Regions from separate parts of the Trichococcus shcherbakoviae genome, predicted to be linked through region 3. Evidence: predicted binding sites of a transcription regulator. Region 3 holds the regulator's gene; each other region holds the start of a gene.
The links. The regulator LexA, encoded in region 3, represses DNA repair genes until DNA is damaged. The targets are predictions, from matches to a motif close to CNAACANNTGTTNG.

Region 1 (4,046 bases), 290 kb from region 3:
TTTCTATGCAAAACTATTCTTTTGTTGAAATAGTCAAAAAGAAGACCTTACAATACAACTAAAGGTTGGTAGCCAATTTAGTGTAGAGGAAGGTCTTCATGGAAAAAATTATAGCAGAAATTCACCACATAATAAAGGATTCAAATCATGTGCTTGATGCAGAAACTACGCTTCAGGCTTATTTCTCAGATCTTGTAAGTCAACTCATGAAGGAGGCCTTAGAGGCCTTGGATAGCGAGTTGTACGTTCCGTTTAAAGCGGAAGGATGGCGTATCGCCAACAGGGATTCACGCACGATTACTTTCACATTCGGTACAGTCGAGTTTATGCGTAGACGTTTAAAGAAGAAAGGTGAAAAGAGCTTTTTCCCACTGGATAACATCTGTGGCTTCAATAAAAGCGAGCGCTACTCTACCCTTTTACAAAAGCAAGTGGCCGAACTTGTGACTGGCAGCGTCTACCGCGGTGTGGCCGAAGCCGTCACTAAACTGACTTCGTTCAGCATGAGCCATGGAACAGTGGGCAATATTGTGAAATCGGTAGGAGAAAAGCAAGCGCAGTGGGAGAAACAAAACTTAGAAGAATACGAAGTGGCCTTACCCGAAGAACAGAAAGAAGTACCTTTTCTCTTGGTAGAAGGCGATGGGATCGTCATTAAAGGCAAGGGGAAAAGAAAAGAAGAGATCCACCGAGTCCAAATAGCAGAAGGCGTCACAACAAGCGGGAAAAGAAAGAAACTGAAAAATCCGATATTTGTGTCATCGTTGAAATCAGCGAAAGATGCATGGGAGAAAGCAGCGATTTATTTAGGGAGTCATTACGATCTCAAAAATACGGTAGTCATTTCGAACACCGATGGTGGCTCAGGTTATCGGGCAGAGGACTGTGCCATGGCAATTGGTGTGTGTAAGGAACATATCCATCAGGTGGATCGCTATCACGTTCACAAAAAGATTAAGAGCCGTCTTTCTTGGTGTCCAGAGATGGAACTGCCGCTGAAAAAGGCCCTATGGTCCTATGATTGGGATTCGATTGCGATTGTGTTGGATACGATTGAAAGTAAAATCTCGCTAGAACAGGAGAAAGATCAAAAAGAGGAGTTACGACTTTTGGCAGCCTACCTAGAAAGAAACTGGGCGTATCTTCGTCCGTTAAGAGAAATCGAATCCTGCAAAGGAATCCGGGGAATTGGAAGCTGTGAAAGTAATCATCGACCTTACAGCTACCGAATGAAAGGTAATGGGAAATACTGGAGCCATGATGGCGCTCGGGCGATGGTCTCCATCATTGAAGGTAAGAAGATGGGAACCCTAGAAAAAGCGTTAACGGAGCCAGTACGTACCGTTCCGGAAAGTTTAGCGGTAAAACTGAAATTCGCAGTCAGAAATGCGTTAAAGAAACATTCTGGCAGAGAGAGGACACCCGCTAGACAGGCTGGTATACCAGCGATGAACGCGACCTGCAGCATGGGAATGATGAAGAAAATATTTGCGAGTTAATCAGAATTTTCTTCAAATCCTCCGGGAATACAGTGAATTACGCTTTTTGATTCACTGTATTCCCGGAGGGAAGGGCAAGCGACGCGCGCCAAAGCTTCAGGGACAATATTAAAACAATTTCAAATTGGCACTACAAGTAAGGTTTCTGAACTTTGCATAGAAAAGATTGACACATACGAACAAGACTTTTTTGTTCTGCTTTTTTTCATTTTTTGATATACTGGAGCAATGAAAAGAAAGGGGTCTGATCTCACTATGGACAATAAAGAGGAACAATTGAAGCGCTTGACGCCTTTACAATATGAAGTGACACAGAACGAAGCTACGGAAAGACCTTTTTCCGGCGAGTACGATGATTTTTATGAAAAAGGCATCTATGTTGATGTCGTGAGCGGAGAGCCGTTGTTCAGTTCTGCAGACAAGTACGATGCAGGCTGCGGTTGGCCTTCTTTTGCAAAACCGATTTCCACTCTGAAGGAGCTGGAGGACCGCAAACTGATGCGCAAACGCACGGAAGTCCGGAGCCCTCAAGGTGACTCCCACTTGGGGCATGTTTTTGAGGACGGCCCAGCAGAGTTGGGCGGTCTGCGCTATTGCATCAATTCGGCAGCCATGCGCTTCGTCCCTTACGATCAATTGGATGCGGAAGGCTACTCTGAATACAAACAATTATTCGAATAAGCAGCAAAGAAAAGTCCCAAGGCTACCGGTCCTGGGATTTTTCTTTGCTTGCACCTACCAAACAAATGTTCCCGCACAGAAGATGACGCAGCGGCTGTCATTTCCGTTCGGTTTTATGTTATGATAGAAAATGAATGACAATCAGGAAATGAAGAGTAGGAGCCAAATGATGTACGAATATATAAAAGGTAAATTAGTCTATGTGGGGCCGCTTTATGTGGTGCTGGAGAACGGTGGCATCGGCTACCAGTTGCTGGTCGCGAATCCTTTCCGCTTTTCCGGAAGCCTGAACCAGGAGATGACGTTTTACATCTATCAGGCAGTCCGCGAGGATGCAATCACACTCTTCGGTTTCAAGGACTACACGGAAAAGCAGTTGTATTTGAAACTGATCAGCGTCTCCGGAATCGGACCGAAGAGTGGCTTGTCGATATTGGCGAGCGATGATCATCTGGGTCTGATCCAAGCGATCGAAACGGATAATGTGGGGTATTTGGTGAAATTCCCGGGGGTAGGCAAAAAGACGGCCTCGCAGATCATCTTGGACTTGAAAGGCAAACTCGGCGAATTGCTGCCCGATACGTATTGGATGGAAGAACATCCGGTCCACGAAACAGCTGGCGGACAGTCCGCTGTATTGACGGAAGCTTTGGAAGCTTTGGCCGGTTTGGGATATTCGGACCGTGAAGTGAAGAAAATACTGCCGCTATTGGAAAAAGAAAACTATTCCAGCGCCGAAGAAGTGCTTCGTACGGCATTCAAGCTACTTTTAAAAGGGTGATATAGATGACAGCTGAAAACAGAATCGTTTCCGGAAATACGGAAGATCTAACAGAAGATTTGATTGAAAAAACATTGCGGCCTCAAATGATGGCGCAATATATCGGGCAAGACAAAGTGAAAAATGAACTGAAAGTGTATATCCAGGCCGCGAAAGCGCGTAGTGAAGCCTTGGATCACGTCCTGTTATACGGACCGCCCGGGTTGGGGAAAACGACACTGGCGATGGTCATCGCCAACGAATTGGATGTCCGCATCCACAGCACGAGCGGACCCGCAATCGAGCGGCCAGGCGATCTGATGGTATTGCTCAACGAACTGGAAGCGGGGGATGTCCTCTTCATCGATGAGATCCATCGCTTGCCGCGGATCGTGGAAGAAGTGTTGTACTCTGCAATGGAGGATTATTATGTGGACATCATCATCGGGCAAGGTCCGACAGCCCATCCGGTCCACTTTACCTTGCCGCCGTTCACGCTGGTCGGTGCCACGACCAAAGCCGGCAGTCTTTCGGCCCCCTTGCGTGACAGGTTCGGGATCGTTTCGAGGATGGAATATTACAGTCTCGAGGATCTCCGGCAGATCGTCCATCGCTCTTCGGATGTTTTGTCCACGAAAATCGATGAGTCAGGCGCTGTCGAAATCGCCTTGAGATCCAGAGGCACCCCGCGTGTTGCCAACAGGCTGCTCCGCCGGGTGCGCGATTTCGCCCAAGTCTATCGCGATGGCCTGATCACGAAGGAAATCGCCGACAAAGCTTTGTCCATTTTGAGCGTGGACAACAAAGGGCTTGATGATTTGGATCGGCAAATATTGACGACAATGATCCGATTCTATAATGGCGGCCCCGTCGGTCTTTCAACGATAGCCGCCAACATCGGCGAAGAAATGGAAACGATAGAAGATATGTACGAACCCTATCTGCTCCAATTGGGCTTCCTGCAGCGCACCCCGCGCGGCAGGGTAGCGACCCCTATGGCATACGACCATTTGGGGATCAAGTATGATACAGAAAAATAAGCGAGGTATTTTATCAATGAGGACAAGTGATTTTGATTTTTATTTGCCGGAAGAGCTGATTGCGCA
Region 2 (4,046 bases), 880 kb from region 3:
AACCGGTTTGGAGCCCTACTTCTCGTTCACGTATTACCGCAGCGGCCGTCTCGGCAAATTCATCGAAGTGAAGGCGGATATCGTCCAAGAATATCTGGATCGTCATCCCGATGCCGATCCGAACCAGTTGCCTGATTATTTCGCGACAGCCATGACGCTTGCCCCTGAAGAGCACGTCGATGTGCAGACGACGATCCAGCGCTGGGTCGACAGCTCCATCTCGAAAACGGTGAATACGCCGAAAGGCTATACCGTCGATCAAGTCGAGAAAATCTACGAACGCCTTTACCTGGGCGGAGCCAAGGGCGGTACGGTCTACGTCGACGGCAGCCGCGATTCGCAGGTGCTGACGCTGAAAGCCGAAGAAAACGTTTGGGATGACGAAGCCAAGCTTGAGGAAGAGAAAGAGCACGTCAAAATCAACAAGGACAAGACTTTCCTGGTTGATTCGATAGCCAATCTCACGTCCACCGATGTCACAATCGGCAACGAAATCGGCGACACCTGCCCGATCTGCCGACAAGGTACGGTCGAAGATCTGGGCGGCTGCAACACTTGCACCAATTGCGGCGCGCAGCTGAAATGCGGCTTATAAACTGATCAAATGAAGAAGAACCCGTCTGATTTTTGGACGGGTTCTTCTTTGTGGTTTGCCGACAATCATGCTTTTCTGCTTGGCTTGCGCTTCGGTTGTCCGATAAACGCATAGTATCGGACAACCGCGTCGCGTTTGAAGCGCTACTTGTCCGATAACCATAAAATATCGGACAACCGCATAGCACTTAGAGCACTATTTGTCCGATAACCGCAAAGTATCGGACATCCGCCGTATACATCAGGCGCTGCTTGTCCGATAAACGCATAGTATCGGACAAGCACAAAAAAGAGCTGCCAAATGCGGCAGCTCCAGTCTTTAGTTTCATTCTTTCCCGGTGTTCGAAGGTTCCGGCTTGCCGGCCTCCAACAGTACCCGGTCACGGATTGCGAAGAAGGCCACGACCATCAGCAACGCGCCTGATACGGCCATCAGGATTTCGATCGCCATCCGGTCCGCAAGCGGTCCGAAGATCAGCATCCCCAACGGCATCATCGAACTGGAGACCATGCTTTGGACACCGAAGACCCGGCCGAGGAAATCTTCCTCGATCTTTTCCTGCAGCAGCGTCATGCTCGGCGCGTTCAGCAACGGGATGACGAGGCCGACGAGACCCATCAGGAAGAGGTAGATCCAGAAATTCGGGATGACACCCATCCCGAAAGTGCACAGGCCCATGGCTCCGATCGCAAAAGCGATGGAATGGATCCGGTTCTTGAAGCCGCCCCATGAGGCGATCCAGAGGCCGCCGCCTATCATCCCGATGAAAAAGGCGATTTCGATCGCCGTCAAGCGCCAGACGTCGTCGCCGAACGAGCGCGCCACCTGCAAAGGGGAAAGGAACGACACCGGAGCGGCCATCAAGAAGGCAAGCGAAAAATAGAGGAACAGCCTTTTGATGAAGGCGTGATTTTGGATGTAGCGGAAGCCGAGCTTCATGTCCTGCAGGTAATTGCTGACCTGTTCCTGGCTGGCTTTTTCATGCGTCGGGACTTTCAGCAGGAACACCATGATGGCGATCGCCAAAGCCGCTGTAACGATATCGATCATGAAAATGCCTTCCATCGGCGCAAATTGGTAAAGCGCGCCGCTGATCATCGGCGAAACCAGCATGACGACGGCCTGGATGCTGCCGTTGAGCCCGTTGATCCGGGTCAATTCCTTTTCCGGCACGATCTGCGGCAGGATGGCGCCGACCGCCGGCATCTGGATGCCCGCCCCTATCGCGCGGATGGCCGATGTCGCCAACAGAATCCAGATCGAGCGCTGCCCGGCCAAAAACAGCAGGACCAGCACCAATGTCGAGAGCGCGGTGATGCCGTCGGAAAGGACGATCAGGCGCTTCCGGTTATAGCGGTCGGCCCACACCCCAGCGAATGGAGAGATGAAGAAAGTCGGCAGAAAACCGAAGATGGTCGACAAGGTCATGATGACGCCGGACTGCGTTTCCAAGGTCAGATACCAGAATATCGCGTATTGGACAAGCGACGAGCCGAACAGGGAAATCGTCTGACTGCCCAGAAAGAGAGCCGTTTGACGCTGCCACTTTTCATATTTCATATTCTTTATCACACTACTTTCACTTCCTTGCTGTGGGCACGGTGATGTGTCCCCAAAATGACTGCGTTCACCTTCATTTGGAATCAAACGGCTGAACGTATGTTTCCATTCATGTTATACTATTCTCAACTAAAAGTAAAAGGATTGAAACGGATGAGCAGAGAAGAAATCAACCAAAAATTGGCGTTGCTGCCCGACTTGCCCGGCTGCTACATCATGCGGGACAAGGATGACGAAATCATCTACATCGGCAAGGCCAAAAATCTGAAGAACCGCGTGAAATCGTACTTCCACAGCAAGCACGAAGGCAAGACGCAGCTGTTGGTCGCGGACATCGACCGGTTCGAAACGATCGTCACCAAAACGAACAAGGAATCGCTGCTGCTGGAGATCAACCTGATCAAGCGTTACCAGCCCAAATACAACATCAAGCTGAAGCAAGGGACGATGTATCCCTATCTGAAGGTCACGAACGAAAAGGATCCGCAGCTTCTCATCACTTCGACTGTCGAGGATGACGGCGGCATCTACTTCGGTCCCTATCCGCACGTCTACGCGGCGACGGAGACGCAGGAATTCATCCAGAAGATCTACCCGCTGCGCAAGTGCGCCAAGAATTCCAAACGCGCCTGCCTTTATTACCATATGGGCCAATGCATCGGCTGCTGCGACCATGAGGTGTCTAAAGAGGAATACGATGCCCAGATCAAACGGATCGCCGCTTTCCTGAACGGCGAAGTCAAGGAAATCAAAAAGGATCTGCGGGAAAAGATGCACCGCGCCGCCGACAGCCTGAACTTCGAACAGGCTGCCGATTACCGCGATCAGATCAGCTACATCGAGGCGACTGTCGAAAAACAGACGGTCATGTCCCGCGACTACACAAACCGCGACGTCTTCGCCTTCCATATGGACAAAGGTTGGCTGTCGATCCAGGTGTTCCTGCTGCGGCAGTCTTCGATCATCAAGCGCGAAGCTGCCCTTTTCCCTTGCTACGACACGCCGGAGGAAGAGCTGGCTTCCTTCATCATGCAGTTCTATCAGGATCCCAATCACATCCTGCCGCAGGAAGTCCTCGTACCGAAAGGCGTCGATACCGAGCTGCTGCAGGAAGCGCTCGGAACGAAAGTGCACACGCCTGTCCGCGGCAGCAAGCGCAGCATCCTCGATCTTGCGATCACGAACAGCGAACTGGCGCTGACTGAGAAGTTCATGCTGATCGAGCGCGACACCCACAAGACGGTCGGCGCCATCCAGGAACTTTCGGAGGCGCTCGGCATCGAATATCTGGAGATTATCGAGTCGTTCGACCATTCGAACATCCAGGGAACCAACCCGGTCTCAGCGATGGTCGTCTACAAGGACGGCAAGCCGGAACGCAAAAACTACCGGAAATACAAAGTCAAAACTGTCGAAGGCAGCAATGAATTCGCGACGACGCAGGAAGTCATCCGCCGCCGCTACAGCCGTTTGCTGCGCGAAGGACGCGCCATGCCTGATCTGATCCTGATGGACGGCGGCAAAGTGCAGGTGCATGCCGCCAAGGAAGTGCTTGAGGACGAGCTCGGACTGGACATACCGGTGGCTGGCATGGTCAAGGACACGAAGCACAAGACTTCTTCGCTCATCTTCGGCGAGAAGGATGAAATCGTGGAACTCAGTCCGAACAGCCAAGCCTTTCATCTTGTGCAGCGGATCCAAGAAGAGGTCCACCGCTTCGCAATCACCTTCCACCGCCAAGTGCGCGCCAAGAACAGCATCGCTTCGCAATTGGACCAGATCGAAGGCGTCGGGCCGAAAACCCGCACGAAGATCCTGAAGCATTTCAAGACGATGAAGAACATCCGCGAAGCCAGCTACGAAGACCTCAAAGCATTGGGCATCCCCGAGA
Region 3 (4,046 bases):
TCGACCAAGTAGACAGCTTTATTTTTCGCGACGACATCCTTCGTCATAGCCTCGAAATCATGGATATCCTCTTCTTCTTCGCCGAATGTCTTGATGACCTTCACGCCGGATACACTCTCCTGCGTTTTGTCATTCAGATTAGAGAAAGCAGCTTGGGCCTTGCGGAAACGCTTGTGCATCTTCTGTCCGAGAATCCTCGACACCAGCGTCAAAGCCGGCAGCGGAATCATGGCGATGAGCGTCAAACGCCAATCGATCAAGAAGAACATTGTGAAAAGCGTGATCCCGCCTGAAGAAATCGAATCCGCCAATGTCAGGATGCCTGCGCCTGCGACCATCCTGATCGCATTCAAGTCATTCGTCGCATGCGCCATCAGATCGCCGGTCCTGTATTTCTGGAAAAAGACAGCGTCCATTTCGGTGAAATGCTTGAACAATCGTGAACGAAGTATCTTTTCCAACTCTGCCGAAGTGCCCCATATCTTCATCCGCCAAATATAACGGAAAAGGTACTGCAGGATGCCCGCAATCAATATGATTGCCGACCACTTCCACAAAGAAGCCATCGTTAAGGTCCCTGAGGCAATTTCATCGATGATTATTCCGACAACGCGCGGCGAAACGACCTGAAGAATAGCCACAATGATCAGGAAAAAGACGCCCACAAAATAAGATTTCCATTCTTGACGGAAAAACCAACTCAATTTTTTGAAAATACTCACGTATATTACTCCCTTCTTACCTGTATCCGGACAAAATAAAAATGTGGAACCGTAGAGATCCACATTTTGTATATTATTTCATTAGTCTATTTCTTTTTCTTTGTTGATTGTGCTTTCATAGAAGCCATGATCTGTTTTACTTTTCTTTCGGATGGTTTTTGACCCATCTGCATCATCATAGAGCGCAACATTTCTTCATTGATCGGTGGATTTTCTTCAAAATATTTTACCATATAACGTCTTGCAAGGAAAAATCCGCCAACCGCGCCTATTACTATTCCTAAAATGACCATCATTACCCATGCTGTTGTTGACACGTATTCATCCCCCTTTCCAAAGCATTCATTCGTTAATTGTACTAAAGATTATGAGAAAAAGAAATAGCAATCACGCATAAATTTAGCGATTTTTCGAAAACGCTTCAGCTGTTGCCGGTTTCGGGAGAATTTTGAGCATATTCTTGCGTAATCCCCAAGAATATGCGAACATCTGTTTGATTTTTTGGATGATTAATGGTATCCTAAACTTATAAAATTAGGATTACGGAGATGATGATCTCATGGTTAAAAATAAAGATTCACGCCAAATTGAAGTGCTTCAATACATTTATGAAGAAGTCCAAGAAAAAGGCTATCCGCCGACCGTTAGGGAAATTGGGAATGCAGTAAAACTGTCCTCAACATCCACAGTGCATGGCCACCTGTCGCGGCTTGAAAAAAATGGCTTCATCCAACGCGACCCTACAAAACCACGTGCGATCGAACTGACCCAAGCAGGTCTGGACAAACTCGGGATCATGTCGGATAAAATGCCGTTGTTGGGTACCGTCACAGCTGGAGCTCCCATCTTGGCTGTCGAAGAAGCAACCGATTATTTCCCGGTTCCGCCGGATCTGAAATCCGCTTCCGGAAGTTTGTTTATGCTGAAGATCCGCGGAGAAAGCATGATCGACGCAGGCATATTCGATGGCGACTCAGTCATCATCAGAAAACAAGCCACGGCTGAAAACGGCGATATCGTCATAGCCATGACGGACGATGATGAAGCGACCTGCAAACGATTCTACAAAGAAAACAACTACTATCGTCTGCAACCAGAAAATGCGAGCATGGATCCGATCATCCTGGATTCCGTCATCATTCTGGGGAAAGTAGTCGGTCTGTACCGGAACCACATTATTTAACGGATAGTCCCCGATTGTTGCAAAAAGGCTGCCAACTACTGGCAGCCTTTTTGCGCGTCTATTCATTTTCGGATTGTTTGTTGTTCTTAGTATTCCATCAGCGTGAAGATGTCATACCCTTGGATCAGGTCACGGCCCTTTAAATCCAACAACTCGATCAGGAATGCCAAACCGACGACTTCTCCGCCTAATTTTTCCACCAATTCGATGGTTGCGGCTGTAGTGCCGCCAGTTGCCAACAAGTCATCGCAAACCAGCACTTTATCTCCAGGAAGGATGGCATCTTGATGCAATTGCAGCGTTGCTTTTCCGTATTCTAGTCCGTAGGAAACTTCCACCGTTTCGCGCGGCAATTTGCCTTTTTTGCGGGCCATTGCGAATCCGCAGCCTAATTCCACAGCGACTGGGCAACCGACCATGAAACCACGCGCTTCAGGTCCGACTACTTTATCGACATTCAAATCTTGGGCATATTTCACGATCTCTTTGATTGAATAGCGGTAAGCTTCTCCGTTCGCCATCAAGGGTGAAATATCGCGGAAAATGATGCCTTGTTCCGGGAAATCTTTGACATCAGCAATATATTGTTTCAAATCCATTTTGTGTTCCTCCTAATTATTGTACCATCATCTGTTCATTCAACCATTTCGTCAACTGCGAAAACGGGCTGTAGATGAATACCTTCTCAGCTTCCATTTTCTGCAGGCGATCTTTGTATACTTGAGTGTCGTTCAAAGCCCTTTTGACAGGGTTTTTGACCTCATTGATGAAACCATTGTCTATTGTAACAAATCCCGCCTCCAAAAACACTTGAATCATAAAAATGGCAAGATTTTTTTTGATTTTTAAGTATTCTGCCAAGGCATCTAACCGATTTCTCACATCGATATCCTTATGTGAACGGATATATTGGTAAAACTTTGCAAACTGGTCTTTCGGAGGGATTCCATCAGCATAAACGCTGTTCGATTCATGAGAGACGACATACACATTTTCGAACTTATTGCTCTTCAAAAGATCAGCCAGCAAATTCATCTTCAAAGGACACTCGAAAAGCACCAGGTTGCTGGCGCTGACATCCTGCAAGGCGTCCGCTGTATTGTCAGTGAGCAACGCGGCGTTCGAACTGTTCGGGATGCGCTCATAAAATTGTTTCATGATGCCGGAAGTCGAAAACAGATACAAGGCATCTTCCACAGCCAATACCGAATCGTGGATGACGGAACTCCTTTTGTCGAAAAACTGGACATGTTTGTTTTTGATGTCCTTCAGCTGCAGTTGCGGTTTCGCGCTATCCCGCCAAACGTTGATCGAAAGCTCCCCGATGAGGGAAACGACATCCGCTTCGTTCAAGTGGTTGCTGATGCTCCCCTTGTTGAAGCCGATCACGTCCAGAAAGAGGTTTTTGTCCTTGAGTTTGAACTTCAGATGCTTGTTGTCGGCACCAATCTGTCTGATGTCCGTCAAAGGTACATTTTGGAAGCCGAATATAGGCTTTGGATTATCGGTCCCATAAGGTTTAAGCAATTCCAATTCCTTCAAAAACGGCAGCGTGACATCGGCAAGCGGCAGTATGGCATCTATGTAAATGGATTCGCCCAACACGATCGCATCGTGATAATCAGCCGCGTAGCTGTTTATCTTTTCAGTGAAGGCGGACAAATCGGCAGCGGGAAGGCTCATGCCTGCTGCCATTTTATGCCCTCCGAACTTCGCGAGAAGGTCCTTTGAATCGGTCAACGCACTGTAGATATCCAACGCTTCCGTGCTGCGTGCCGACCCTTTCGCGATGCCGGTTTTTTCGTTGATGCGGAATAAGATTGCCGGGCGTCCGAATTCTTCGACCAACTTGCTTGCCACGATCCCAAGAACGCCCTCGTGCCAATTCTTGCTCCCCAACACGACAACATCCGGCATGCTTTCATTCTTTGCCAGTTCGGCGCTGGCTTCTTCATGGATGGATTGGACAATCCCCTGTCTCTCGACATTCTTTTCCTGTATGTAAGCAACCAGTTCAGCTATTTTTACTTCGTCGAAAGACAGCATCAGTTCAGCTCCCGGGCCCGCATCTTCCAACCGACCGACAGCATTCAATCGCGGACCGATGATGAAACCGATGCTTTCCTCGTCCAAATTAGCCG

Region 1: the regulator LexA is predicted to act here: its motif matches at 2,239-2,252, upstream of ruvA (Holliday junction branch migration protein RuvA).
Region 2: the regulator LexA is predicted to act here: its motif matches at 2,248-2,261, upstream of uvrC (excinuclease ABC subunit UvrC).

Annotation. Positions count from the first base shown of each region.
Region 1 covers NZ_OY762653.1:2,884,491-2,888,536, forward strand. The annotation lists gene ACKPBX_RS13635 (ISLre2 family transposase) at 99-1,499, shown strand; gene msrB (peptide-methionine (R)-S-oxide reductase MsrB) at 1,755-2,180, shown strand; gene ruvA (Holliday junction branch migration protein RuvA) at 2,350-2,961, shown strand; gene ruvB (Holliday junction branch migration DNA helicase RuvB) at 2,967-3,980, shown strand; gene queA (tRNA preQ1(34) S-adenosylmethionine ribosyltransferase-isomerase QueA) at 3,997-4,046, shown strand, end outside.
Region 2 covers NZ_OY762653.1:2,287,793-2,291,838, reverse strand. The annotation lists gene ACKPBX_RS10960 (vitamin B12-dependent ribonucleotide reductase) at 1-595, shown strand, start outside; gene ACKPBX_RS10955 (MFS transporter) at 920-2,167, opposite strand; gene uvrC (excinuclease ABC subunit UvrC) at 2,309-4,046, shown strand, end outside.
Region 3 covers NZ_OY762653.1:246,601-250,646, forward strand. The annotation lists gene ACKPBX_RS01030 (ABC transporter ATP-binding protein) at 1-722, opposite strand, end outside; gene ACKPBX_RS01035 (YneF family protein) at 809-1,039, opposite strand; gene lexA (transcriptional repressor LexA) at 1,282-1,905, shown strand; gene ACKPBX_RS01045 (adenine phosphoribosyltransferase) at 1,992-2,504, opposite strand; gene recJ (single-stranded-DNA-specific exonuclease RecJ) at 2,521-4,046, opposite strand, start outside.